DNA from 2 places in the Verminephrobacter aporrectodeae subsp. tuberculatae genome. Region 2 is predicted to be linked to the other one. Evidence: predicted binding sites of a transcription regulator. Region 2 holds the regulator's gene; the other holds the start of a gene.

Region 1 (11,765 bases), 1.3 Mb from region 2:
AAAATCTTTTCAGCGCGCTGCGCGCAGCATTCCCCGCCGACCTGGACGCTTGCGCCGTGGAAGCCACGGCGCCCGACGGGTGCCCGCTGCGCTACACATGGCGCGACCTGGAGCAGACCAGCGCGCGCATCGCGAACCTGCTGGCGGCGCTGAACCTGCCCCCGGGAAGCCGCGTCGTGGTGCAGGTGGAGAAGTCGGTCGAGGCGATGCTGCTCTACCTCGCCACGCTGCGCGCGGGCCATGTGTTCGTTCCGCTGAACACGGCCTACCAGAGCGCCGAGATCGCTGACTTCATCGGCGACGCCGATCCCGCCGTGGTGGTGTGCAGCCCGGGCAACTTCGGCTGGGTGAGCACGATCGCCTTCATCCGGGGCGTGCGGCATGTCTTCACGCTCGGCGCGGACCACAAGGGCAGCCTGCTCGAGCGTGCGGCGCACCATGGCGACGCGCACCCGCCGGCGGTCCGGCGCGCGCACGACCTGGCCGCGATCCTCTACACCAGCGGCACCACGGGCCGCAGCAAGGGCGCGATGCTCACGCACGGCAACCTGCTGTCGAACGCGCAGGTGCTCAGGGACTACTGGGATTGGCAGGCCGGCGACGTGCTCCTCCACGCGCTGCCCACCTTCCACGTGCATGGCCTGTTCGTGGCCATCCACGGCGCGCTGATGAACGCCAGCAAAATGATCTGGCTGGCGTCGTTCGAGCCCCGGGCCGTGCTCGCCGCGATGCCGCGCGCCACCGTCTTCATGGGCGTTCCCACGCTCTACGTGCGCCTGCTGGCCGAGCCGGGGCTGGACCGGCAGGCCGTGCGGAACATGCGCCTGTTCATCTCCGGGTCGGCCCCGCTGCTGCTCGAAACCTTCAACGCCTGGCAGCAGCGCACGGGCCACACCATCCTGGAGCGCTACGGCATGAGCGAGACCCTCATGCTCAGTTCCAACCCCTGCGGCGTGGACGCGCGCCACGCTGGTCAGAGCGAGCGGCGCGGCGCGACCGTGGGCTTTCCCCTGCCCGGGGTGGGCTTGCGCGTGGCCGACGCCGCAGACAAGCCCCTGCCCGTGGGCGCGACCGGCGGCATACAGGTCAGGGGCCCGAACGTGTTCCCGGGCTACTGGCGCATGCCCGAGAAAACCGCTGAAGAATTCACGCCCGACGGCTGGTTCCGGACCGGCGACCTGGGTCGGATCGACGCGCGCGGCTACCTGAGCCTCGTCGGGCGCAGCCGGGACCTGATCATCAGCGGTGGCCTGAACGTCTACCCGGCCGAGATCGAGGGCCATATCAACGGCCTGCCCGGTGTCGCCGAGAGCGCGCTCGTGGGCGTTGCGCACCCCGACTTTGGCGAGGTGGGCGTGGCCGTGGTGGTCCCCAGGCCGGGCGCCCAGCTCGACGGCGAGGCGATTTGCGCCACGCTCAAGGCGCAGCTCGCGAACTTCAAGATTCCCAAGCGCTGCTTCGTGGTCGCCGAACTGCCGCGCAACGCCATGGGCAAGGTGCAGAAGAGCCTGCTGCGCGCGCAGTACCAGGATCTCTTTGCCTGAGCCGGCGGGGCCCTCGTTCCCCGGCCCTCAGCGCAGTGCCGCCTGAGCCGGCGGGGCCCCGTCCCCCGGCGCTCAGCGCAGCACCAGCACCGGGATGTGCGAGTGCGTGAGCACGTGCTGGGTTTCACTGCCCAGCAGCAGGCGCTTGAGGCCCTTGTGGCCGTGCGAGGTCATGCAAGGCCATCACGATCAGGTCGCACTGGTGCTTTTTCGCGGCAGAGATCAGCGCCTCGGCGACCAGGTCGGATTGCGTGGTCACGGGCGTGACCACCACGCCCTGGGCGTCGCCCAGAGTAGCGCGGCACCACCTTGTCTGAGCCGGTGGGGCCCTTGTCCCCCGGCGCTCAGCGCAGCACCAGCACCGGGATGTGCGAGTGCGTGAGCACGTGCTGGGTTTCACTGCCCAGCAGCAGGCGTTTGAGGCCCTTGTGGCCGTGCGAGGCCATCACGATCAGGTCGCACTGGTGCTTTTTCGCGGCAGAGATCAGCGCCTCGGCGACCAGGTCGGATTGCGTGGTCATGGGCGTGACTACCACGCCCTGGGCGTCGCCCCGGGTCTTGATGCCATCGACCACGGCCTGCGCCGCGTCGCTCCATTGCTTCTCCACGCGGTCCACGTCCTTCATGTCAACCGGCATGGTGCCTTCAAAGTAGCTGCGCGCGTAGCGCGGCACCACCTTCAGGGCGATCACGGTGGCGCCCGCGAGCGCGGCCAGAGACAGGCCGTGTTCCACGGCCTTGTCCGACAGCGGCGAGCCGTCGGTGGCGATCAGGATGCATTTGTACATCGGACTCTCCTTGGCGTTCCCCCACGGAACGCGTTTGGGGAGCGATCATGTCGCCGCGTTTAATACAAGTCAATGCGTCTGCCGGGGCGCGGTGTCAGGTCGGGATGCGACACTAGCGCCATGCCTGTGACCATGTCCCGTGCTGCTGCACCGCAGCCGCCTTCGACCCCCCCGTCCGCCGCGTCCATCCTGCTGCTCGACGACCCGCAAGAATGGCCGGCATTTGGCCATCCCGTGCCGCTGGCAGGCGCCGCTGCGGAGGACCCTGCGGCCTGCGCATGGGACTCGCAGGTGGTGCTCGAAGGCATGCGCTGCGCGGCCTGCGCGCTCACCGTCGAGAACGCGCTGCGCGCCGTTCCCGGCGTGCTCCGGGCCGAGGTGAGCGCTGCCAGCTGCCGCGCCCGCGTGCTCTGGGATCCGGGCCAGGTCCGCCCCTCGCAATGGCTGGACGCGGTGCACAGGGCGGGCTACCGCGCCCTGCCCGCGATGGATTCACAGGCCCGTGAGCGGCGCCTGCGCGAGGGCCGCGGCGCGCTGTGGCGCTGGCTGGTGGCGGGGCTTTGCATGATGCAGGTGATGATGTACGCGTGGCCCGCGTACGTGGCGCGGCCGGGCGATCTGAGCGGCGAGACCGAGCAACTGATGCGCTGGGCCTGCTGGGTCGTCACGCTGCCCACGCTGGTCTTCTCGTGCGCGCCGTTCTTCTCCGCCGCGCTGCGCGACATCCGCGCGCGCCGCGTCGGCATGGACCTGCCGGTTGCGCTGGGCATGGCCATCAGTTTCGGCGTGAGCATGGCGGGAACGTTCAACCCCACGGGGATTTTCGGCAAAGAGGTGTACTACGACTCGCTGAGCATGTTCGTGTTCTTTCTGCTCACCGGGCGCTTGCTCGAGTCGCGCCTGCGCGAGCGCACCGCGGGCGCGCTCGAGGCGGTGCTCAATCGCCTGCCCGACAGCGTCGAGCGGCGTGGCGCGGACGGTGCTTTCAGCCGCGTGGCGACGCGCCGTCTGGCCGCAGGCGACGTCATTCGCGTGCTCGCGGGCGAGGCGTTTCCGGCCGACGGCTGCATCACCGAGGGCAGCACGCAGGTCGATGAGGCGCTGCTCACCGGGGAATCGACCCCCGTGGCGCGCAGCGTCGGCGGCGCCGTCGCCGCGGGCAGCCACAACCTGCAGGCGCCGGTGCAGGTGCGGGTCGAGGGCGTGGGCGCGCAGACCCGTTTTGCGCAGATCGTCGCGCTGATGGAGAGCGCGGCCTTGCAGAAGCCGCGGCTGGTGCAGTTGGCGGACCGTATCGCCCGGCCGTTCCTGCTCGCCGTGCTGCTGGCTGCGGCGCTGGCGGCGCTGTTCTGGTGGCACGCCGGTCCGGGGCAGGCGCTCATGGTGGCGGTGGCCGTGCTCATCGTGACCTGCCCGTGTGCGCTCTCGCTGGCGGCGCCCGTGGCCATGCTCACCGCTGCGGGAACCCTGGCGCGCCAAGGGGTGCTGGTGCGCAACCTGCAGGGTCTGGAGGCCTTGGCTGCGGTGGACTGCGTGGTGTTCGACAAGACCGGCACGCTGACCCGCGACGGCATGGCGCTGCGCGCCGTGCACGTGGCCGAGGGCTGGAGCACCGGCGCGGTCCTGCGCCTCGCGGCTGCCCTGGCGCGCCACTCGCTGCACCCCGCATCGCGCGCCCTGGCCGCGGCAGCGCCCGCGCCGGACGCCGGCTGGCGCGTGGCGGATCTTCAGGAGCAGGCCGGGCAGGGGCTGAGCGCCACGGTGCGCGAGACCTCGGGCACGGTGCGCAGGCTGCGGCTCGGCTCCGCCGGCCATGCGGATGCGGCGCCGCAGGATGGCGCCGCCGCGTTGCAGGTCGTGCTGGCCGAGCAGCGCGGCGCCGACCGCTGGTACGAGCTGGCGCGCTTTGAACTGGTGGAAGACCTGCGCGCAGAGGCCCCCGCCGTGGTGCGCGCGCTGGAGCAGGCCGGCGTCACGGTGCAACTGCTGTCCGGCGACCGGACGCAGGCGGTGCAGCGCGTCGCGGCGCAGGCGGGAATTGCCCGGGCGCAGGGCGGGTGCACGCCGCAGGACAAGCTGGTCGCGCTGCAGGCCTTGCAGTCCGCTGGCCGCCGTGTGGCGATGGTCGGCGACGGCCTGAACGATGCCCCGGTGCTCGCCGGTGCCCATGTGTCGTTCGCCTTTGGCCGCGCCGTGCCGCTGGCCCAGTCGCGCGCGGATTTCGTGGTGCTCGGCGACAGCCTGGAGCGGGTGCCGCAGACCCTGTTGCTGGCGCGCCGCAGCCTGCAGGTGGTGCGTCAGAACCTGTGCTGGGCCGCGGCGTACAACGCGCTGTGCGTTCCCCTGGCGCTCGCGGGCCAGATGCCCGCCTGGCTCGCCGGCCTGGGCATGGCGCTCAGTTCGCTGCTGGTGGTGCTCAACGCCGCGCGCCTGGCGCGCGCGCTGCCCACGGGCACCAGCGCCGATACCAGCGGCGATTTCTCCAAGACCTCCCGGGAGCCCCTCTGATGGACATCCTCTACCTCCTGATCCCGCTCTCCGTGGTGCTGGTGCTGATGATTCTGGCGGGGCTGTGGTGGGCGGTGCACCACGGCCAGTTCGAGAGCCTGGAGCAGGAAGGCGAGCGCATTCTCCAGGACGGTTGACTTGGGTCAATGTCTGTCTGGCCGGATTCCCGCACACTTCGATCGCAATAATGATGAGGTGCCCGATGGATGCTCGAAAAACAGATGCCGCGCATTACGACGATACGGTGGTGCGGCAGTTCTCCGTGATGGCCGTGGTCTGGGGCGTGGTAGGCATGCTGGTGGGCGTGCTCATCGCCGCGCAGCTCGCCTGGCCGGAGCTCAACTTCGGCATTCCCTGGCTCAGCTACGGGCGCCTGCGCCCCCTGCACACGAACGCGGTGATTTTTGCGTTCGGCGGCTGCACGCTGTTTGCCAGCAGCTACTACGTGGTGCAGCGCACCAGCCAGGTGTCGCTGTTTGCCGGGCGGCTCGCGGCGTTCACCTTCTGGGGCTGGCAGTTGGTCATCCTGGCGGCAGCCATCAGCCTGCCGCTGGGCTATAGCACGGGCAAGGAATACGCCGAGCTCGAATGGCCCATCGACATCCTGATCACGCTCGTCTGGGTGGCCTACGCCATCGTGTTCTTCGGCACCATCGGCACGCGCAAGGTCCGGCACATCTACGTCGCGAACTGGTTCTTTGGCGCGTTCATCCTGGCCGTGGCGCTGCTCCACGTGGTCAATAGCGCGGAGGTCCCGGCGGGCTTCATGAAGAGCTACTCGGCGTACGCCGGCGTGCAGGACGCGATGGTCCAGTGGTGGTATGGCCACAACGCCGTGGGCTTCTTCCTCACCGCAGGCTTCCTCGGGATGATGTATTACTTCATCCCCAAGCAGGCGGGGCGCCCGGTGTACAGCTACCGCCTGTCCATCGTCCACTTCTGGGCGCTGATCTTCACCTACATGTGGGCCGGTCCGCACCACCTGCACTACACCGCGTTGCCCGACTGGACGCAATCGCTGGGCATGGTGTTCTCGCTGATCCTGCTTGCGCCCAGCTGGGGCGGGATGATCAACGGCGTCATGACCCTGTCGGGCGCCTGGCACAAGCTGCGCGACGACCCCATCCTGCGCTTTCTGATCGTGTCGCTGTCGTTCTACGGCATGTCCACGTTCGAGGGGCCGATGATGTCCATCAAGACCGTGAACGCGCTGAGCCACTACACCGACTGGACCGTGGGCCACGTGCACTCGGGCGCGCTGGGCTGGGTCGGGCTGATCTCCATGGGGTCGCTGTACTACCTGGTTCCGCGCCTGTTCGGCAGGGAGAAAATGCACTCGATCCAGGCCATCGAGCTGCATTTCTGGATGGCCACCGTCGGCATCGTGCTGTACATCGCGGCCATGTGGATCGCCGGTGTCATGCAGGGCCTGATGTGGCGCGCAATCAACCCCGACGGAACGCTCAGCTACAGCTTCGTGGAAGGCGTCAAGGCGAGCTATCCGTTCTACGTGGTGCGCACCGTCGGCGGCCTGCTGTACCTCGGCGGAATGCTGGTCATGGCCTGGAACGTCTGGCTGACCGCGATCGGTGGCCGCTCGGCCAAGGCGCTCATTCCTGCCGTGCACGCGGCGCAGGCCTGAGACCCAAGGAGCCAGACCATGTCCAGCCACGACACATCCGACAACGCATCCGCTGCGACCGGCTTTCGCCACGAAAAGGTCGAGACCAGCAACTTCCTGCTGATCGTGCTGATCCTGCTGGTGATCGCCATTGGCGGCCTGGTGGAGATCCTGCCGCTGTTCTTCCAGAAGTCCACGACCGAGCCGATCGCGGGCCTCAAGCCCTACGACGCCATGCAGCTCGCGGGCCGCGACATCTACATCCGCGAGGGCTGCTACAACTGCCATTCGCAGATGATCCGGCCGCTGCGCGCCGAGACGCTGCGCTACGGCCACTACTCCGTCGCCGGCGAGTTCGTCTACGACCACCCCTTCCAGTGGGGCAGCAAGCGCACCGGGCCGGACCTGCACCGTGTGGGCGGCAGGTACAGCGATGAATGGCATCGCATCCACCTGACGAATCCGCGCGACCTGGTTCCCGAATCGAACATGCCGGCCTACCCCTGGCTGGAGAAGAGCCAGCTCGACCCGGGCCAGCTCGCGCCGCGCATGCAGGCCCTGCGCACCGTGGGCGTTCCCTATACCGACGCGCAGATCGCCGCGGCGGCGGACGAGGTCAGGGGGAAGTCCGAGTTGGACGCGCTCATCGCCTACCTGCAGGTCCTGGGGCGCACGCTCAAGTGAAAGGAAAGATTCGCCATGGACATCACCACATTGCGCATCGTCGCCACGCTGGCATCGATGGCCTGCTTCCTGGGAATCTGGGTCTGGGCCTACCGGGGCCGCAACCGGTCGCGGTTTGAAGAGGCGGCCCGGCTGCCTTTCGAGCAGGACTGAACTTCCGCAGAACACCCCGAGAAAACACCCCATGAGTGACTTCAAGAGCAATTTCTGGCCGCTCTTCGTGGCCGCGCTGACCCTGATCGGCATCGTCGCCTGCATGGTGCTGCTCTGGATGGCCGGACGCAAGAAGGTGTCCGCCGGCAGCGACAACACCACCGGCCATGTCTGGGACACGGACCTGGTCGAGATGAACAACCCCCTGCCGCGCTGGTGGGTGTGGCTGTTCGTGATCACCGTCGTGTTCAGCCTCGGCTACCTGGTCGCGTACCCCGGCCTGGGCAATTTTGCGGGCCAGCTGGGCTGGACCCAGAAGAACCAGTACGAGGCCGAAATGGCGCAGGCCAGGACGGTGCTCGAGCCCCTGTACGCGCGCTTTGCCACGATGAAACCCGAAGACATGGCGCGCGACCCGCAGGCGCAGGCGATCGGCGAGCGGCTGTTCATGAACCACTGCGCCCAATGCCATGGATCGGACGCGCGTGGCAGCAAGGGCTTTCCGAACCTGACGGATGGCGACTGGTTGCACGGCGGCAGCCCCGAGCAGATTCGCGAGACGATCACCAAGGGGCGCGTCGGGAATATGCCGCCCCAGGCGGCAGCGGTCGGCAGCCCCGAGGACGTGCGCAATCTCTCGCACTACGTGCTGAGCCTCTCGGGCAACCCGCACGACTCGCTGCGCGCGTCGCTGGGCAAATCGAAGTTCGCGCTCTGCGCCGCCTGCCACGGCATGGACGGCAAGGGCAACCAGGCGCTGGGCGCGCCCGACCTGACCGACGACATCTGGCTGCACGGCTGGGGCGAGGCGGTGATTACGGCGATGATCAACGAAGGCAAGGTGAACCAGATGCCAGCGCAGGCAGAAAAGCTGACCGCGGAGCAGATCGGCGTGCTCTCGGCCTACGTCTGGGGCCTGTCGCACGGGTCGGCGGCCGCGCGCTGATCCGAGGGGGCGGGGGGCATCCTCGATACCAGCATGCAACCGTCCACCGAACCCGCGCGCAAGAGCATCCCGATCGTCCCGGTGGCATCCGACGCCCCGTCCGGGGACGCGGGCGGCTCCCTGTACGAGGCGCAAAAGAAGATCCACCCGCGCTCCATCGACGGGCCGTTCGCGCGCTGGCGCTGGGCCATGGTGCTGCTCACGCAACTGGTCTTCTACGGACTGCCGTGGTTCGAATGGGGGCAGCGCCAGATGGTGCTGTTCGACCTCGGGGCGCGGCGCTTCTATATGTTCGGGCTGGTGCTGTACCCGCAGGACTTCATCTATCTCACGGGCCTGCTCATCATCTCGGCGCTGGCGCTGTTCCTGTTCACGGCCGTCGCAGGGCGGCTGTGGTGCGGCTTTGCCTGCCCGCAGACGGTCTACACCGAGATCTTCCTGTGGGTCGAGCACCGGATCGAGGGCGATCGCAGCGCCCGCCTGCGGCTGGACAAGGGCCCCTGGACCTGGGAGAAACTGCGCAAGAAAGGCCTCAAGCAAATCGTCTGGATCGCGCTCGCGCTCTGGACGGGGCTGAGCTTCGTGGGCTACTTCGTCCCCATCCGGGAACTCGGCAGCGAACTGCTCGCCCTGCAGGGCGGCTGGCAGATCTTCTGGGTGTTGTTCTACGGCTTTGCCACCTATGGCAACGCCGGCTTCATGCGCGAACAGGTGTGCAAGTACATGTGCCCCTACGCGCGCTTTCAGGGCGCCATGTTCGACCCGGACACGCTGATCGTCAGCTACGACGCGCAGCGCGGCGAGCCCCGGGGTGCGCGCGGCAAGGCCGTGGAGCCCAAGGCCAGCGGCCTGGGCGACTGCATCGACTGCACGCTGTGCGTGCAGGTCTGCCCGGTGGGGATCGACATCCGCCAGGGCCTGCAGTACGAATGCATCGGCTGCGGCCTGTGCGTCGATGCGTGCAATGGCGTGATGGACAAGATGCAGTACCCCCGGGGCCTGATCCGCTACGCCACCCAAAATGGCGTGGCCCGGCGCTGGAGCCAGGCGCAGATGCTGCGCCGCGTGCTGCGTCCCCGGGTGCTGATCTACGGCGCGCTGCTCGCGGCGCTGAGCCTGGGCATGCTGGCCAGCCTGCTGCTGCGCACCCCGCTGAAGGTGGACGTGCTGCACGACCGCGCGGCGCTCGCGCGCATCGTCGCCGGCGGCAGGCTGGAGAACATCTACCGCTTGCAAATCATGAACGCGACGGAGCAAGCGCAGCGCTATCGCATCGCTGCACGCGGGCTCGAAGGCCTGGCGCTGGCCTCCGACGCCGAGGTGGACGTCGGCGCCGCGCAATCGCGCTGGATCGCCGTGCGCCTGCAGATACCGTATGGCTCGGAAAAGCCCGGCGCGCATGCGGTGCATTTCGACGTGCAGGCCCTGGGCGCCGGCGCCCGGGTGACGGAAAAATCCGTGTTCCTGGTTCCGCGGTAGGCAGCCAAGCAGGTTGGCGTCGCATCACACAATCAGACCGTCATCAAGGAGTAAGCCACCATGCCTTCAAGCCCCTGCCCGGAAAACACTGCACCGTGGTGGACATTCGGCCATGTCTGGCTGGTGATCGCGGGCCCGGCCTGCGTCATCGTCGCCAGCTTCGCCACCCTGTGGCTGGCGCTTGCGCGGCCGGACCCGGTGGTCGCCGAGGACTATTACCGCCAGGGAATCGAGATCAACAAAACGCTCCAGGCCACGCCAAAGAGCCTGGTGCCGGCGATCCAGGGGCGCAACCATGCGCTCACGCCGGTGCCGCAGCCGCCGCAGCACTGAAGCCGCGATCCCCCCGTCCGACGGGCCAAGCCGCGGACCCAACAAGGAGACAGTAGCCATGTGGACGCAGCGCCTGATGTGGATTGCCTGGCCCGCCTTTCTGATGGCGGGCGTACTGGAAATGCTGGTGTTTGCCCTGGTCGATCCGCAGGACCTGCACTGGTTCGGGCAGACGCTGGCGCTGTCGCGCGAGGGCGTCTACACCCTGGCGTTCTTTGCGTTCTGGGCGGTGACCATGGCGTCGAGCGCGCTGACCACGCTGCTCGCGCAGTCGCCGTTCGAACTCAACCGCTGCCCGGTTGCCGAAGGCGAGCGCCCCGAGGACTGCTGCAAGACCTCGTCGTTCCCCTGAGCGATGGGGCTTGCAAGCGGCTCTCTGGGCGGGGGCCTGAGCGCGGTCAGTCCTCTTTGGCCCGCGAAGCAAGCGCCTGGGCGATCAGGGCGTGCATGTCGGCCGCGCGCTCGCAGCTGCGGTCGAACACGAAGTGCAGCGTGGGCACGGTGTGGATGTGCAGGCGCTTGAACAGGCCGTTGCGCAGAAAGCCCGCGGCCTGGTTGAGCGCCGCCTGCGTTGCCTGCGGGTCGCCCGTGAGCTGGCTGAAGAACACCTTGGCGTGCGCGTAGTCGGGCGTGACCTCCACGCCCTGCAGCGTCACCAGGCCCACGCGCGGGTCCTTGAGCTCGCGCGCGATGAGCTCCGTGAGATCGCGCTGGATCTGGTCGGCCACCTTGAAGGCGCGATCGGGGGAGGAGGATTTCTTCGCGGCCATCGGGATCATCACAGCGTGCGCGCGATTTCCTTGATTTCAAAGAACTCGAGCTGATCGCCTTCCCGGATGTCGTTGTAGTTCTTGAGCTTGATGCCGCACTCGAAGCCCTCCTTGACCTCCCGGACGTCGTCCTTGAGGCGCTTGATCGAGTCGATTTCGCCGGTGTGCACGACCACGTTCTCGCGCAGCAGGCGGAACCTGGCGTTGCGGTGCACCATGCCGGAGGTGATGTACGAACCCGCGACGGTACCGATCTTGGAGGCCACGAACACGGTGCGGATCTCGGCCGTACCGAGGGCTTCTTCGCGCTGCTCGGGGGCCAGCATGCCGGACATTGCCACGCGCAACTCGTCCACGGCGTCGTAGATGATGCTGTAGTAGCGCAGGTTCACGCCATTGTTCTCGGCGAGCTTGCGCGCACCGGCGTCGGCGCGCACGTTGAAGCCGATGACGACGGCCTTGGAGGCGATCGCCAGGTTGATGTCCGACTCGCTGATCGCGCCCACCGCGGCGTACACCAGCTGCACCTTGACCTCGCCGGTCGAGAGCTTGAGCAGCGACTGGGCCAGCGCCTCCTGCGAGCCCTGCACGTCGGCCTTGACGATGATGGGCAGCATCTTCACCTCGCCCGCGGTCATTCCGACGAGCATGTTTTCCATCTTCACCGCCTGCTGCTGGGCCAGCTTGGTGTTGCGGAATTTGCCGGCGCGGTAGGTGGCGATTTCACGTGCACGGCGCTCGTCGGTGAGCACCATGAATTCGTCGCCGGCCTGCGGCACCTCGGTCAGGCCCTGGATTTCGACCGGAATCGACGGGCCCGCCGTTTTTGTGGAGCGGCCGGTTTCGTCGAGCATGGCGCGCACGCGGCCGTACGTCTGGCCCGCGAGCACCACGTCGCCGGCCTTGAGCGTTCCGGACTGCACGAGCACGGTGGCCACC
Region 2 (11,765 bases):
AAGCCGGATTTCTTCATCCATTCGGGTGACCAGATCTACGCCGACGGTCCGATCCAGGCCGAGGTGAAACTCGACGACGGCAGTCTCTGGCGCAATCTGGTGACTCCGGCGAAGTCCAAAGTGGCCGAGACGCTGGACGATTACCGCGGCAACTTTGCGTACAACCTGATGGACGCGAACAAGAAGCGCTTCATGGCCGAGGTGCCCTTTCTGGTGCAGTGGGACGACCACGAGGTGCGCAACAACTGGTACCCCGGCCAGGTGATCGGTGCGGCCGAAAAGCGCTATCAGGAGCGCGAGATCAACCTGCTGGTGCAGCGCGCGCGGCAGGCCATGTTCGAGTACAACCCGTTTCGCATCGACCGCGCCGACCCCGAGCGCGTCTACCGTTCGTTCAACTATGGTCCGCTGCTGGAAGTGTTCATGCTCGACGAGCGCAGCTATCGCGGCGTGAACTCGCCCAACCGCCAGAGCAAGCCGGGTCCGGATGCGGCGTTCCTGGGCGCGGCGCAGACGCAGTGGATCAAGCAGTCGCTGCTGCGCTCGCGCGCGACCTGGAAGCTGATCGCCAGCGACATGCCGATTTCCATCATCGTGCGGGACCTGAATCCGGACGTGCCGCAAGGCAACTTTGAGGCCTGGACGAATGCCGACGATGGCAAGCCGGCGGGCCGCGAGCTGGAACTGGCGCAGCTGCTGCGCTTCATCAAGCAGCACGACATCAGGAACGTGGTGTGGGTCACGGCCGACGTGCACTATGCGTCGGCCACCTATTACACGCCGGAAAAGGCGCAGTTCACGGACTTCAAACCGTTCTGGGAGTTCGTCGGCGGCCCCTTGCACGCGGGCACTTTCGGCCCGGGCGAGATCGACCACAGCTTCGGCCCGGACGTGCGCTACGTCAGCGTTCCGGAGGGAATGAAGCAGAACCGCTCGCCGGCCGACCAACTCCAGTTCTTCGGCATTGGCAAGATCGACGCGAAGACCCGGGCGCTGACGATGTCCTTGCACGACGTTGACGGCAAGAATCTGTTTGGCGTCGAACTGTCGCCGGAGGCCTGACCCGAACGCGCCGCAACGGGGGCCCGGCTTGGCGCGTCGGGTCCTTGATCCAGCCGCGCAGCACGCCGGCCGCGCCTTTCAGTGGCAGGTCTGCTGGCTGTTCACGATGCGTTTGAGCGCGTCGATGTCCAGGAGGCGGACATGGCGCTGATTCACCTCGACGATGCCTTCTTCCACGAACTTGGAGAAGGTGCGGCTCACCGTCTCGAGCTTCAGTCCCAGATAGCTGCCGATTTCTTCGCGCGTCATGCGCAGCACCAGTTCGGAGCGCGAGAACCCCCGGGCATGCAGGCGCTGCACGAGATTCAGCAGGAATGCGGCCAGGCGTTCCTCGGCGCGCATGCTGCCCAGCAGCAGCATCACGCCGTGCTCGCGCACGATTTCGCGGCTCATGATCTTGTGCACGTGGTGCTGCAGGGCGGTGATTTCGCGGGACAACTCTTCGATGCGATCGAACGGCATGACGCAGACTTCGGCGTCTTCCAGCGCCAGCGCGTCGCAGGTGTGGTGGTCGTTGACGATGCCGTCGAGACCGATGATCTCGCCGGCCATCTGAAAGCCCGTGACCTGATCGCGGCCATCCTCGGTGGCCACGCAGGTCTTGAAGAAACCCGTGCGGATGGCGTAAAGCGAGGTAAAGGGTTCGCCGTTGCGAAACAGCGGTGTGCCGCGCCGGATCTTGCGTCGAACGGCCACGACCTCGTCGATGCGCTGCAATTCCTGTGCGTTCAGATCCACGGGCATGCATAGCTCGCGCAGGTTGCAGTTCGAGCAAGCGACTTTCATGGTCAGCGGATTCATCGGCATGTCGGGCGCATGGGCTGGGGGTCGAATGCCGAGCATAACGTGCCCGATGCGGCGGGAGCGCGCCTGACGCTGGCGGGAGGCTGACAGGCGGGCAAATAGGCTGCCCTGGGGTGACCCCGTGCATCGCTTGACTCAGGTCAAGGACATGTCCGGGGCGGTGCAGCACATTCGGGGTGCAAGCCAAGGATATTTTGCCCATGACCGCCGTCTCGCCCGATCTTCTGCACCGTTTTGACGTGCCAGGGCCACGCTATACCTCCTATCCGACGGCCGACCGTTTTGTCGAAGCCTTTGGTCAGGAGGACTATGTCCTGGCGCTGCAGGAGCGCCGCTCGGGCGCCCTGGCCAAGGCGCTGCCGTTGTCCCTGTACGTGCACATCCCTTTTTGCGCGTCGTTGTGCTACTACTGCGCGTGCAACAAGATCATCACCCGGCGGCACGATCGCGCCGAGGTCTATTTGCGCTACCTGGGCCGCGAGATCGATCTGCACACGGCGCACTGCGGCGTCGGGCAGGCGGTAAGCCAGCTGCATCTGGGGGGAGGCACGCCCACGTTCCTTTCGGACGCGGGACTGCAGGAGCTCATGCGCATGCTGCGGCGCAGCTTCAGCCTCGCGCCGGGCGGCGAGTACTCGATCGAAGTCGATCCGCGCACCGTCGATGCCGGGCGGCTGGCCTTGCTCGCGCAGCTGGGTTTCAACCGGCTGAGTCTGGGCGTGCAGGATTTCGATCCCCAGGTGCAGAAGGCGGTGCACCGCGTGCAGCCTGCGGAGCAGGTTTTTGCGCTGCGCGAGTCCGCGCGCGCGCTGGGCTTCGACTCGATGAACGTGGACCTGATCTACGGCTTGCCGCACCAGACGCCGCAGTCGTTCGAACGCACGCTGGCGCAGGTCACGCAGCTGCGCTCGGAGCGCATCGCGCTGTATGCGTACGCGCACCTGCCCGAGCGCTTCAAGTCGCAGCGGCGCATTCCTTTGGCGGCGCTGCCGAGCGCGTCGGACAGGGTGCTGATGCTCGCGCGCGCGCTCGAGGCATTCACGGACGCCGGCTATGTGTACGTCGGCATGGACCACTTTGCCCTGCCCTCGGACGCCCTGGCCGTGGCCAAGCGCCAGGGGCGCCTGCACCGCAATTTTCAGGGCTACAGCACGCGGCCGGAGTGCGACCTGGTCGGCCTGGGGGTCTCGGCGATTGGCCGGGTGGGCGCGACCTACAGCCAGAACGCGAAGACGCTCGCCGAGTACTGCGATTTTCTCGACCAGGGCCGTCTGCCGGTGGTGCGCGGCCTGGCGCTCACGCGCGACGACCTGGTGCGGCGCGCCGCCATCATGGCGCTGATGTGCCAGGGCAAGCTGCTGTTCGAGCCCATGGAGCAGGCCTGGTTGATCGACTTCCGGCAGTATTTCGCCGCCGAGCTCGCGCAGCTCGAAGACATGGCGCAGCAGGGCCTGCTGCGCGTGGGTGCCGAGGGCATCGAAGTCAGTCCCACGGGCTGGTTCCTTGTGCGCGCGATCGCCATGGTTTTTGACCGCTACCTGCAGGCGGATCGCAACCGGGCGCGGTTCTCGCGCATCATCTGAGTTTTTTCATGTCCACGACGCTTGCCTGGACGGCCTTGCTCATGGGACTCGTGGGCGGGCCGCATTGTCTTGCCATGTGCTCGGCGCCCTGCGCGGCGCTGACCGGCGGTGCGCGCGTGCCCGCGCCGCTGCCTGGGGTCCCCGTCGCCCGGGGGCACGCGGCCTGGCGCAGCGTGGCGTTCCACGCCGGCCGGCTCGCGGGCTACGCGGCCGCAGGCGCCCTGGCGGCGCTGGCCATGGACAGTCTGGCCTGGCTTACCCGCCAATCCGCGGCCCTGCGCCCGGCGTGGACCCTGGTGCATGTCGCCGTCATGGCCTGGGGGCTGTTGCTGTTGCTGCAGTCGCGCCAGCCCGCGTGGGTGGAGCAGGCCGGGCGGGCCGTGTGGGCGCGGGTGCAGCCCCTGGTGAGGGCGCCGGGCGGTGTGCTCGTGGCCGGCGTTCTGTGGGCCCTGCTGCCGTGCGGGCTGCTGTATTCGGCCCTGTTGGTCGCGGCACTGAGCGGCACGCTGCTGCAAGGGGCGCTCAGCATGGCCTTGTTTGGCGTCGGCAGCGGCCTGTGGCTGGTGGCCGGCCCATGGATCTGGGGCCGGCTCAGAAACCGCCTCGATGCGGCCCGGACCGAGTGGGGAAGCCGGGTGGCGGGGGCGCTGCTGTGCGCGGTGGCAGCCTGGGCGCTCTGGGTGGACCTGCTCCACGCGCCGGCGCTCGGGTGCCGGTGAGCGCCGCGGGCCGGCGGGCTCAGGGGGTGGTATCCCGGCCGCCGAAGATTCCCGTGCCCACGCGCACCAGCGTGCTGCCGGCCTGGACCGCGGCCTCCAGATCGGCGGTCATTCCCAGGGAGAGGGTGTCGAAGTCTTCGAGCCCCGGCTCCGCGTTCCCGCGTATCTGGTCAAACAAGCGCTTGGCGCGCAGGTGCACGGCGCGCTGCGCTTCAAAATCAGGCGTGTGGTCGGGAATGCTCATGAGCCCGCGCACGCGCAGGCATGGCAGTTGCGCAACGGCGCGCACCAGATCCGGCGCGTCCGCCGGCGCCACGCCCGACTTGTTCGGATCCCCGTCCACGTTCACCTGAATGCAGACCTGAAGCGGCGGCAAATGCGCGGGGCGCTGGGCCGACAGACGCTCGGCAATCCGGAGCCGGTCCACGGTGTGCACCCAGTCGAAATGCTCGGCCACGGGCCGCGTCTTGTTGCTCTGGATCGGGCCGATGCAGTGCCATTGCAGCGCCGCACCGGGCAGGGCCGCGCGCAGGGCGGCGATCTTGGCCACGCCCTCCTGGATGTAGTTTTCGCCAAAGGCCCGCTGGCCGGCGGCCACGGCCTGCGCCAGCGCGTCGGCGCCGAAGGTTTTGGAGACGGCCAGCAGGGCGACGCTGGCCGGGTCGCGCCCGGCGGCTGCACATGCTTGCGAAAGTCTGCCGCGAACCTGTTGAAGCTTGTCGTAAATCGTGGTCATAATGGTTGCCAAGCCTAGCAAAGAAGATGGGCAACCAAAGCTCGGTGTTTTGCCCCGAAAATAGCAGCACAAGATGAAACGGCTGCTATTTGCGGGGCAGGACACTGGCCCAGGAGAATGAAGAGGGATACCGTGGACATTAGCCAACTGCTCGCTTTCAGCGTCAAGAACAAGGCATCCGACCTGCACCTTTCTGCGGGACTGCCGCCCATGATCCGGGTCCACGGCGACGTGCGGCGCATCAACGTCGAGCCCTTCGATCACAAGACCGTGCTCGCCATGGTGTCCGACGTCATGAGCGATTCCCAGCGCAAGACGTATGAGGAGTTTCTGGAGATCGACTTCTCGTTCGAGATCGAGGGCTTGGCGCGCTTTCGCGTCAACGCCTACAACCAGAACCGCGGCGCGGCCGCCGTGTTCCGCACGATTCCGAGCAAGATATTGTCGCTGGAACAGCTCAACGCGCCGAAAATCTTTGCCGACCTGGCCTTGAAGCCGCGTGGACTGGTGCTCGTGACCGGCCCCACGGGGTCGGGCAAGTCAACCACGCTGGCGGCGATGGTGAATTACCTCAACGAGACCGAGTACGGCCACATCCTCACGGTGGAAGACCCGATCGAGTTCGTGCACGAGCCCAAGAAATGCCTGATCAACCAGCGCGAAGTGGGCCCGATGACGCTATCGTTCGCGGCCGCGCTCAAGTCTGCGCTGCGCGAAGACCCGGACGCCATCCTCGTGGGCGAGATGCGCGACCTGGAAACCATCCGCCTGGCGATGACGGCCGCCGAAACGGGCCACCTGGTGTTCGGCACGCTGCACACCTCGAGCGCGGCCAAGACCATCGACCGGATCATCGACGTGTTCCCTTCCGAAGAAAAGGAGATGGTGCGCGCGATGCTCTCCGAATCGCTGCAGGCCGTGGTCTCGCAAACGCTGTGCAAGACCAAGGATGGCGCGGGCCGTGTGGCCGCGCACGAAATCATGCTGGGCACCAGCGCCATCCGCAACCTGATCCGCGAGGCCAAGGTGGCGCAGATGTACTCCGCCATACAGACCGGCAACGGCGTGGGCATGCAGACGCTGGACCAGAACCTGACCGACCTCGTGCGCCGCAACATCATCAGCCCGACCGAGGCGCGCAGCAAGGCCAAGATTCCCGAAAACTTCTCGGGCTGATACGCGCACAGCGCATACCGGAGCCACTCTGATGGAACGCGACCAGGCGAGCAAATTCATCAACGACCTGCTCAAGCTGATGCTCAGTCGCAATGGCAGCGACCTGTTCATCACCGCAGAGTTTCCGCCGGCGATCAAGGTGGACGGCAAGATGACCAAGGTCTCGCCGCAGCCCCTGACCCCGAACCACACGCTCACGCTGGCTCGCTCCATCATGAGCGACAAGCAGGTGGCCGATTTCGAGCGCAGCAAGGAGTGCAACTTCGCCATCTCGCCCGCAGGCATCGGGCGCTTTCGGGTGAGCGCCTTCATCCAGCAGGGCCGGGTCGGCATGGTGCTGCGCACGATCCCGCTCATGCCGCCGACCATAGACGCCCTGGGAATGCCGCAGGTGCTCAAGGAAGTGGTCATGCACAAGCGCGGGCTGTGCATCCTGGTGGGCGCCACGGGAATGGGCAAATCCACCACGCTGGCGGCCATGGTGGACTGGCGCAACGAGCACTCGTTTGGCCACATCATCACGGTGGAGGACCCGATCGAGTTCGTGCACCCGCACAAGAACTGCATGCTGACGCAAAGGGAAGTGGGTCTGGACACCGACAACTGGTCAGTCGCCATGAAGAACATGCTGCGCCAGGCGCCCGACGTGATCCTGATGGGAGAGATCCGCGACCGGGAGGCCATGGAGCACGCGGTGGCCTTCTCCGAAACCGGGCATCTGTGCCTGGCCACCCTGCACGCGAACAATGCCAACCAGGCGCTGGACCGGATCATCCACTTCGTCCCCGAAGACTCGCGCACCCAGCTGTTGATGGATCTGTCGTTGAACCTGCGCGCCATGGTGTCGCAGCGCCTGATCCCGCGACAGGACGGCAGGGGGCGCACCGCCGTGGTCGAGGTGATGCTGAACACGCCGCTGATCTCCAACCTGATCTTCCGGGGCGAAGTCGCCGAGATCAAGGAAATCATGAAGAAGAACCGCAACCTCGGAATGCAGACCTTCGACCAGGCGCTGTTCGATGCGTATGAGCAGAACGTGATCAGCTACGAGGACGCGCTGCGCAACGCCGACTCGGTGAATGACCTGCGCCTGCAGATCAAACTCAACAGCCAGCGCGCCAGGTCCCCCGACCTGGCCGCCGGCACCGAACACCTGGGGATCGTCTGACCCCGCTGCCCACCACCCCGCAGCGCGGTCCCTTTCCCCTTCCCCTTTCTCATTTTTCCCCGCAACGGACCTGTATTCATGCCAAGCACCAACCCGCGCAACTACGACGCCACGCCCTCGCGCAAGACCGCCTTCCTGGGACTGGGCGTCATGGGCCATCCCATGGCCGGCCACCTGGCGCTGGCGGGCCATGCGGTCACCGTCTACAACCGCACCGCGGAAAAATCCGCAGCCTGGTGCGCCGAATACGCCGCCACCCAGACCGTGATCCATGCGCCCACGCCGCGCGCGGCGGCGGCGGGCGCGGACATCGTTTTCTGCTGCGTGGGCAACGACGACGACCTGCGCAGCGTCACCCTGGGTGCCGACGGCGCGTTTGCCGGAATGCGGCCCGGGGCGGTCTTCGTGGACCACACCACGGCGTCCGCCGAAGTCGCGCGCGCGCTCTGCGCGACGGCCCGGCAACAGGGTCTGGAGTTTCTGGACGCGCCCGTATCGGGCGGCCAGGCGGGCGCACAGAACGGCCTGCTGACGGTGATGTGCGGCGGCGACGCCGCGGCCTTCGACACCGTCCGGCCCGTGGCCATGGCTTTCTCGCGCGCCTGCACGCTGCTGGGCGCGAGCGGCTCGGGCCAGTTGGCGAAGATGGTGAACCAGATCTGCATCGCCGGGCTGGTGCAGGCCCTGTCCGAGGCCCTGGCCTTCGGTCGCAACGCCGGGCTGGACATGCAACAGGTGTTGCAAGTCATCGGCCAAGGCGCCGCGCAGAGCTGGCAGATGGACAACCGCGGCCAGACCATGGTCGATGGCCGGTTCGACTTCGGCTTTGCCGTGGACTGGATGCGCAAGGACCTGGGCCTGGTGCTCGACGAGGCCCGGCGCAATGGCTCGCGCGTCCCGGTGACGGCGCTGGTGGACCAGTTCTACGCCGACGTCCAGAAGATGGGCGGCGGCCGCCGGGACACGTCGAGCCTGATCCAGCGGCTGGGCTGATTTCCCGGCGGGGATGGATCTCAGCTGCCGGTGGGCGCCGTGCCGTTGCCCTTGTCCACCGGCAAGGGCTGGGGCGCGATGCGCTGCAGCTCTTCTTCCGAAATGATCTCGAACACGCGCACCACCTTGCTCACGCCGCCCACGCCCCGGGTGATCTCGGTCGCGCGTTGCGCCTCGCGCGACGATACGCGGCCCATCAGGTAGACGACGCCGCGCTCGGTCACCACCTTGAAGGCATTCGCCGTGATGTCCTTGGCGTCCACGAAGCTGGCGCGCACCTTGCCCGTGGTGAGGGTGTCGGTAGAGCGCTGGCCCAGCGTGCTGCCGGGCATGATGGCCAGGTCGTTCACCACCGAGCGCACGTTCTCCACCGCGGACACGATGCGTTCGGCGTTCTGGCGGTCCTGCGCGCTGGCGACCTCGCCGGTGAGCAGCGCCTGGCGGTTGAAGCTGGTGATGTTCACATGCGCGCTCTCGCCCAGGGCCTGGCGCAGGCGGCTCGCCGCGCGCAGTTCGATTCCTTCGTCTTCGATTTGCGTTCCGGTGGTGCGGCGGTCGAGCGCCATCACGCTGCCGACCACGGCGCCTCCGACGATCAACGGCGCGCAGGCCGACAGCGATGCGGCCAACGCTGCAAGGGCCAGCACGGTGCATGCGCTGCGGTGGATACGGTTCATGGTTTGCTTCATCATGGGAGAGTCTCCTGTTCACCAAGTAATTGCGTGTCCACACCGTCGCACAAACAGTGCAGCACGAGGGAATGGACTTCGCGCACGCGCGCCGCGCGATCGTGCGGCACGTTGATCAATACGTCGGTTTCGCGCAGCATGGCCGCGAGCCTGCCGCCGCTGCAACCGGTCAGCAGCAGCACGCCCATGCCACGCTCCTGCGCCGCTTCGGCGGCCGTGAGCAGGTTGGCGTCGTTGCCCGTGACCGATAAGACCAGCAGCACGTCGCCCGCCTGGCCCAGGGCCCGCACCTGGCGGGCAAACTGTTGCGCCGCAGCGTTGCCGCTCGCCGCGGCGGTGAGCAGGGTGCTGTCGCAGGTCAGGGCCACGGCAGCCAGCTCGGGCCGCTCGCGCTCGAAGCCGGCGACGCAAAAGGCGGCAAATTGCTGGGCCTCGGCGGCCGATGCGCCGTTGCCGCAGGCCAATACCTTGCCGCCGCTGGTCACGCAGGCCAGGATGGCTTGCACGGCGGCGGCGATGGGACGGCTCAGGGCTTGCGCGGCTTGGTACTTCAGGTCCGCGCTGTCGATGAAATGTTGTTGGATGCGTTGCAACTGCTCTGGCATGGCAAGCGATGATACCCGTTGCCGGTTGCGGCCGTGCGCTCAGCTGCGGCCATGCGCACTCGTCTGGCGCGCGGCGGGCGGACTCGGCGGCGCTGCGGGCAGCACGCGCAGCGCGCCTTGCGCGGCCAGCTTGTCACGCATGCGACGCGTCATGGACTGCGTGCTGGCGTCGGGCGCGGTAAACAGGAACAGCGTCGCTTGCGCGCTGGCCCAGGTGAGCTGGGTGCGCACCATGCGGCCGTGGGTCATGATCTCCACCCAGGCGCCGACCACGAAGCCGGCCAGCGGGTCGGGCGCCGGCTTTGCGCTGGCTGCTGGTGCGGCTTCCTCCACCTTAACCTCAACCAGGTGCGGTGGCTCCAACTGCCCGGTCGGGGCCACGCCCTCCATGGTTTCCAACGCCAGGTCCAGCGGATCGCCGGTCGGGCCGGGTTGCGGACTCGCCGCTGCGGCCACGGGCGGCACGGCTGGCGCCGACCCGTCATCCGCGAACAGCGGGTGCGGGATGTCCAGGCTGAGCAGCGCTTCCTCGGCCGCTGCCGCAGCCTGCCCGGGGCCGCGGCCAGGGCTACCGGGGCCAGGCACCGGATGGCCGCCGCCCGCGCCGCCGCGCACACTGCCCGACGGCGTTGCGATGAGCATGTAGCTCACGGGTTGCACGCCCTGTTGGGACAGGCTCCGGGCGACCTTTTGGTATTCCTCGGCGAGCAGCCTGCCGAGCGGGGGGCACATCTGCTGGATCCATATCTGGCGGACTTCGCCGGACACGCCGGTCGCGTCCACCACCTGCTGCAGGGCGCGGATGTAGTTTTCCGGCCGCAGCGGATTGCGCTCGGGCTGCACACTGTGCAGGCCCTGCGCCGAACTGATCAGCGTGTCGAGCTCGCTGAGCTCCTCGTCGGTGGCGCGCAGGACGGATTGCCGGGCCTTGGAAAACTCCACCTGCGCCTGTATGACGTCCTCGCCCACGAGGGAGAGCTCGTCCAGGTCCGGCGCGCTGTCTTCGACCGCCGTCCGGTTCTTCGCGCCGGACGGGTTCTGGGCGCAGATTTCCGCCAGGGCCCGGGGGTAGCCCCCGACCAAGTCGGCCTCGTGCCGGTTCAGCAGGCGCAGGCTGTCATCGAGCAGGTCGCGTTGGCGGATATCGCGGTTCTGGGGCGCGTCGGCCGCCAGGACCTCTTGCGCGACCCTGAGCAGCTCCCGCACCAGGGCATCGCTCGCGCGCATGGCGTCGGCAATGCAGGCTTGGAAAGCGCTCATCGGACGCGTCGCAGTCTGGAACATAGGGGGCCCCAAGGATATCGGGAGCCACCCACCCATGGCAAGACCATCCCGGGGCTTTTTCCATTTCCCATGGCGCTGCGCCCCTGCCCACGCGGCGCATGCAACGGGCCTGGGGCTCTCCTGCGGGAGGGGTTTTACCCCAGGGCCTTGAAGCGCATGCGCCGGGGCTTTGCGCCCTCCTCGCCCAGGCGTTTCTTCTTGTCCGCCTCGTACTCCTGGTAATTGCCGTTGAAGAAGGTCCACTGGCTGTCGCCTTCGGCGGCCAGGATGTGCGTGGCGATGCGGTCGAGGAACCAGCGGTCGTGGCTGATGACCAGCACGCTGCCGGCGTATTCGAGCAGCGCGTCTTCGAGCGCGCGCAGGGTTTCCACGTCCAGGTCGTTCGAGGGCTCGTCGAGCAGCAGCACGTTGCCGCCCGCGATCAGCGTCTTCGCCAGGTGCAGGCGCCCGCGTTCGCCGCCCGAGAGCAGGCCGACCTTTTTCTGCTGGTCTGCGCCGTTGAAGTTGAACCGGCCTGCGTAGGCGCGGCTGGCCAGGGTGAACTTGCCGATGTTGATCATGTCCAGGCCGCCCGAGATGTCTTCCCAGACGGTCTTGTCGTTCGACAGCGCGTCGCGGTGCTGATCGACAAAGGCCATCTTCACCGTGGAGCCGATGACGACGCTGCCGCTGTCGGGCTGCTCGCGGCCCGCGATGAGCTTGAACAGCGTGGACTTGCCGGCCCCGTTCGGGCCGATGATTCCGACGATGGCGCCGGCGGGGATGCTCATGGACAGCTCGTCGATGAGCACGCGCTCGCCAAATGACTTGCTGACCTTGTGGAACTCGATCACCTGCGAGCCCAGGCGCTCGGCCACGGGGATGAAGATTTCCTGCGTTTCGTTGCGCTTTTGGTATTCGTGGTCGCTCAGCTCCTCGAAGCGGGCGATGCGCGCCTTGCTCTTGG

Evidence for each region. The regulator FNR, encoded in region 2, switches genes on or off when oxygen is low (the NO sensors DNR and NnrR bind a similar motif). The targets are predictions, from matches to a motif close to TTGATNNNNATCAA.
Region 1: the regulator FNR is predicted to act here: its motif matches at 2,392-2,405, upstream of D5041_RS07135 (universal stress protein).

The regions. Positions count from the first base shown of each region.
Region 1 covers NZ_QZCX01000001.1:1,682,400-1,694,164, forward strand. Annotated here, with positions in the region: gene D5041_RS07125 (malonate--CoA ligase) at 1-1,544, shown strand, start outside; partial or broken gene D5041_RS07130 (universal stress protein) at 1,617-1,833, opposite strand; gene D5041_RS07135 (universal stress protein) at 1,889-2,332, opposite strand; gene D5041_RS07140 (heavy metal translocating P-type ATPase) at 2,465-4,840, shown strand; gene ccoS (cbb3-type cytochrome oxidase assembly protein CcoS) at 4,840-4,977, shown strand; gene ccoN (cytochrome-c oxidase, cbb3-type subunit I) at 5,043-6,482, shown strand; gene ccoO (cytochrome-c oxidase, cbb3-type subunit II) at 6,501-7,145, shown strand; gene D5041_RS07160 (cbb3-type cytochrome oxidase subunit 3) at 7,161-7,298, shown strand; gene ccoP (cytochrome-c oxidase, cbb3-type subunit III) at 7,330-8,244, shown strand; gene ccoG (cytochrome c oxidase accessory protein CcoG) at 8,278-9,723, shown strand; gene D5041_RS07175 (FixH family protein) at 9,784-10,056, shown strand; gene D5041_RS07180 (hypothetical protein) at 10,115-10,408, shown strand; gene rbfA (30S ribosome-binding factor RbfA) at 10,455-10,826, opposite strand; gene infB (translation initiation factor IF-2) at 10,835-11,765, opposite strand, start outside.
Region 2 covers NZ_QZCX01000001.1:413,501-425,265, reverse strand. Annotated here, with positions in the region: gene D5041_RS01470 (alkaline phosphatase D family protein) at 1-1,062, shown strand, start outside; gene D5041_RS01465 (fumarate/nitrate reduction transcriptional regulator Fnr) at 1,141-1,863, opposite strand; gene hemN (oxygen-independent coproporphyrinogen III oxidase) at 2,067-3,449, shown strand; gene D5041_RS01455 (sulfite exporter TauE/SafE family protein) at 3,458-4,168, shown strand; gene D5041_RS01450 (YggS family pyridoxal phosphate-dependent enzyme) at 4,188-4,904, opposite strand; gene D5041_RS01445 (type IV pilus twitching motility protein PilT) at 5,037-6,080, shown strand; gene D5041_RS01440 (PilT/PilU family type 4a pilus ATPase) at 6,112-7,248, shown strand; gene D5041_RS01435 (NAD(P)-dependent oxidoreductase) at 7,327-8,241, shown strand; gene D5041_RS01430 (BON domain-containing protein) at 8,262-8,933, opposite strand; gene D5041_RS01425 (SIS domain-containing protein) at 8,930-9,535, opposite strand; gene D5041_RS01420 (DUF1631 family protein) at 9,575-10,795, opposite strand; gene ettA (energy-dependent translational throttle protein EttA) at 10,954-11,765, opposite strand, start outside.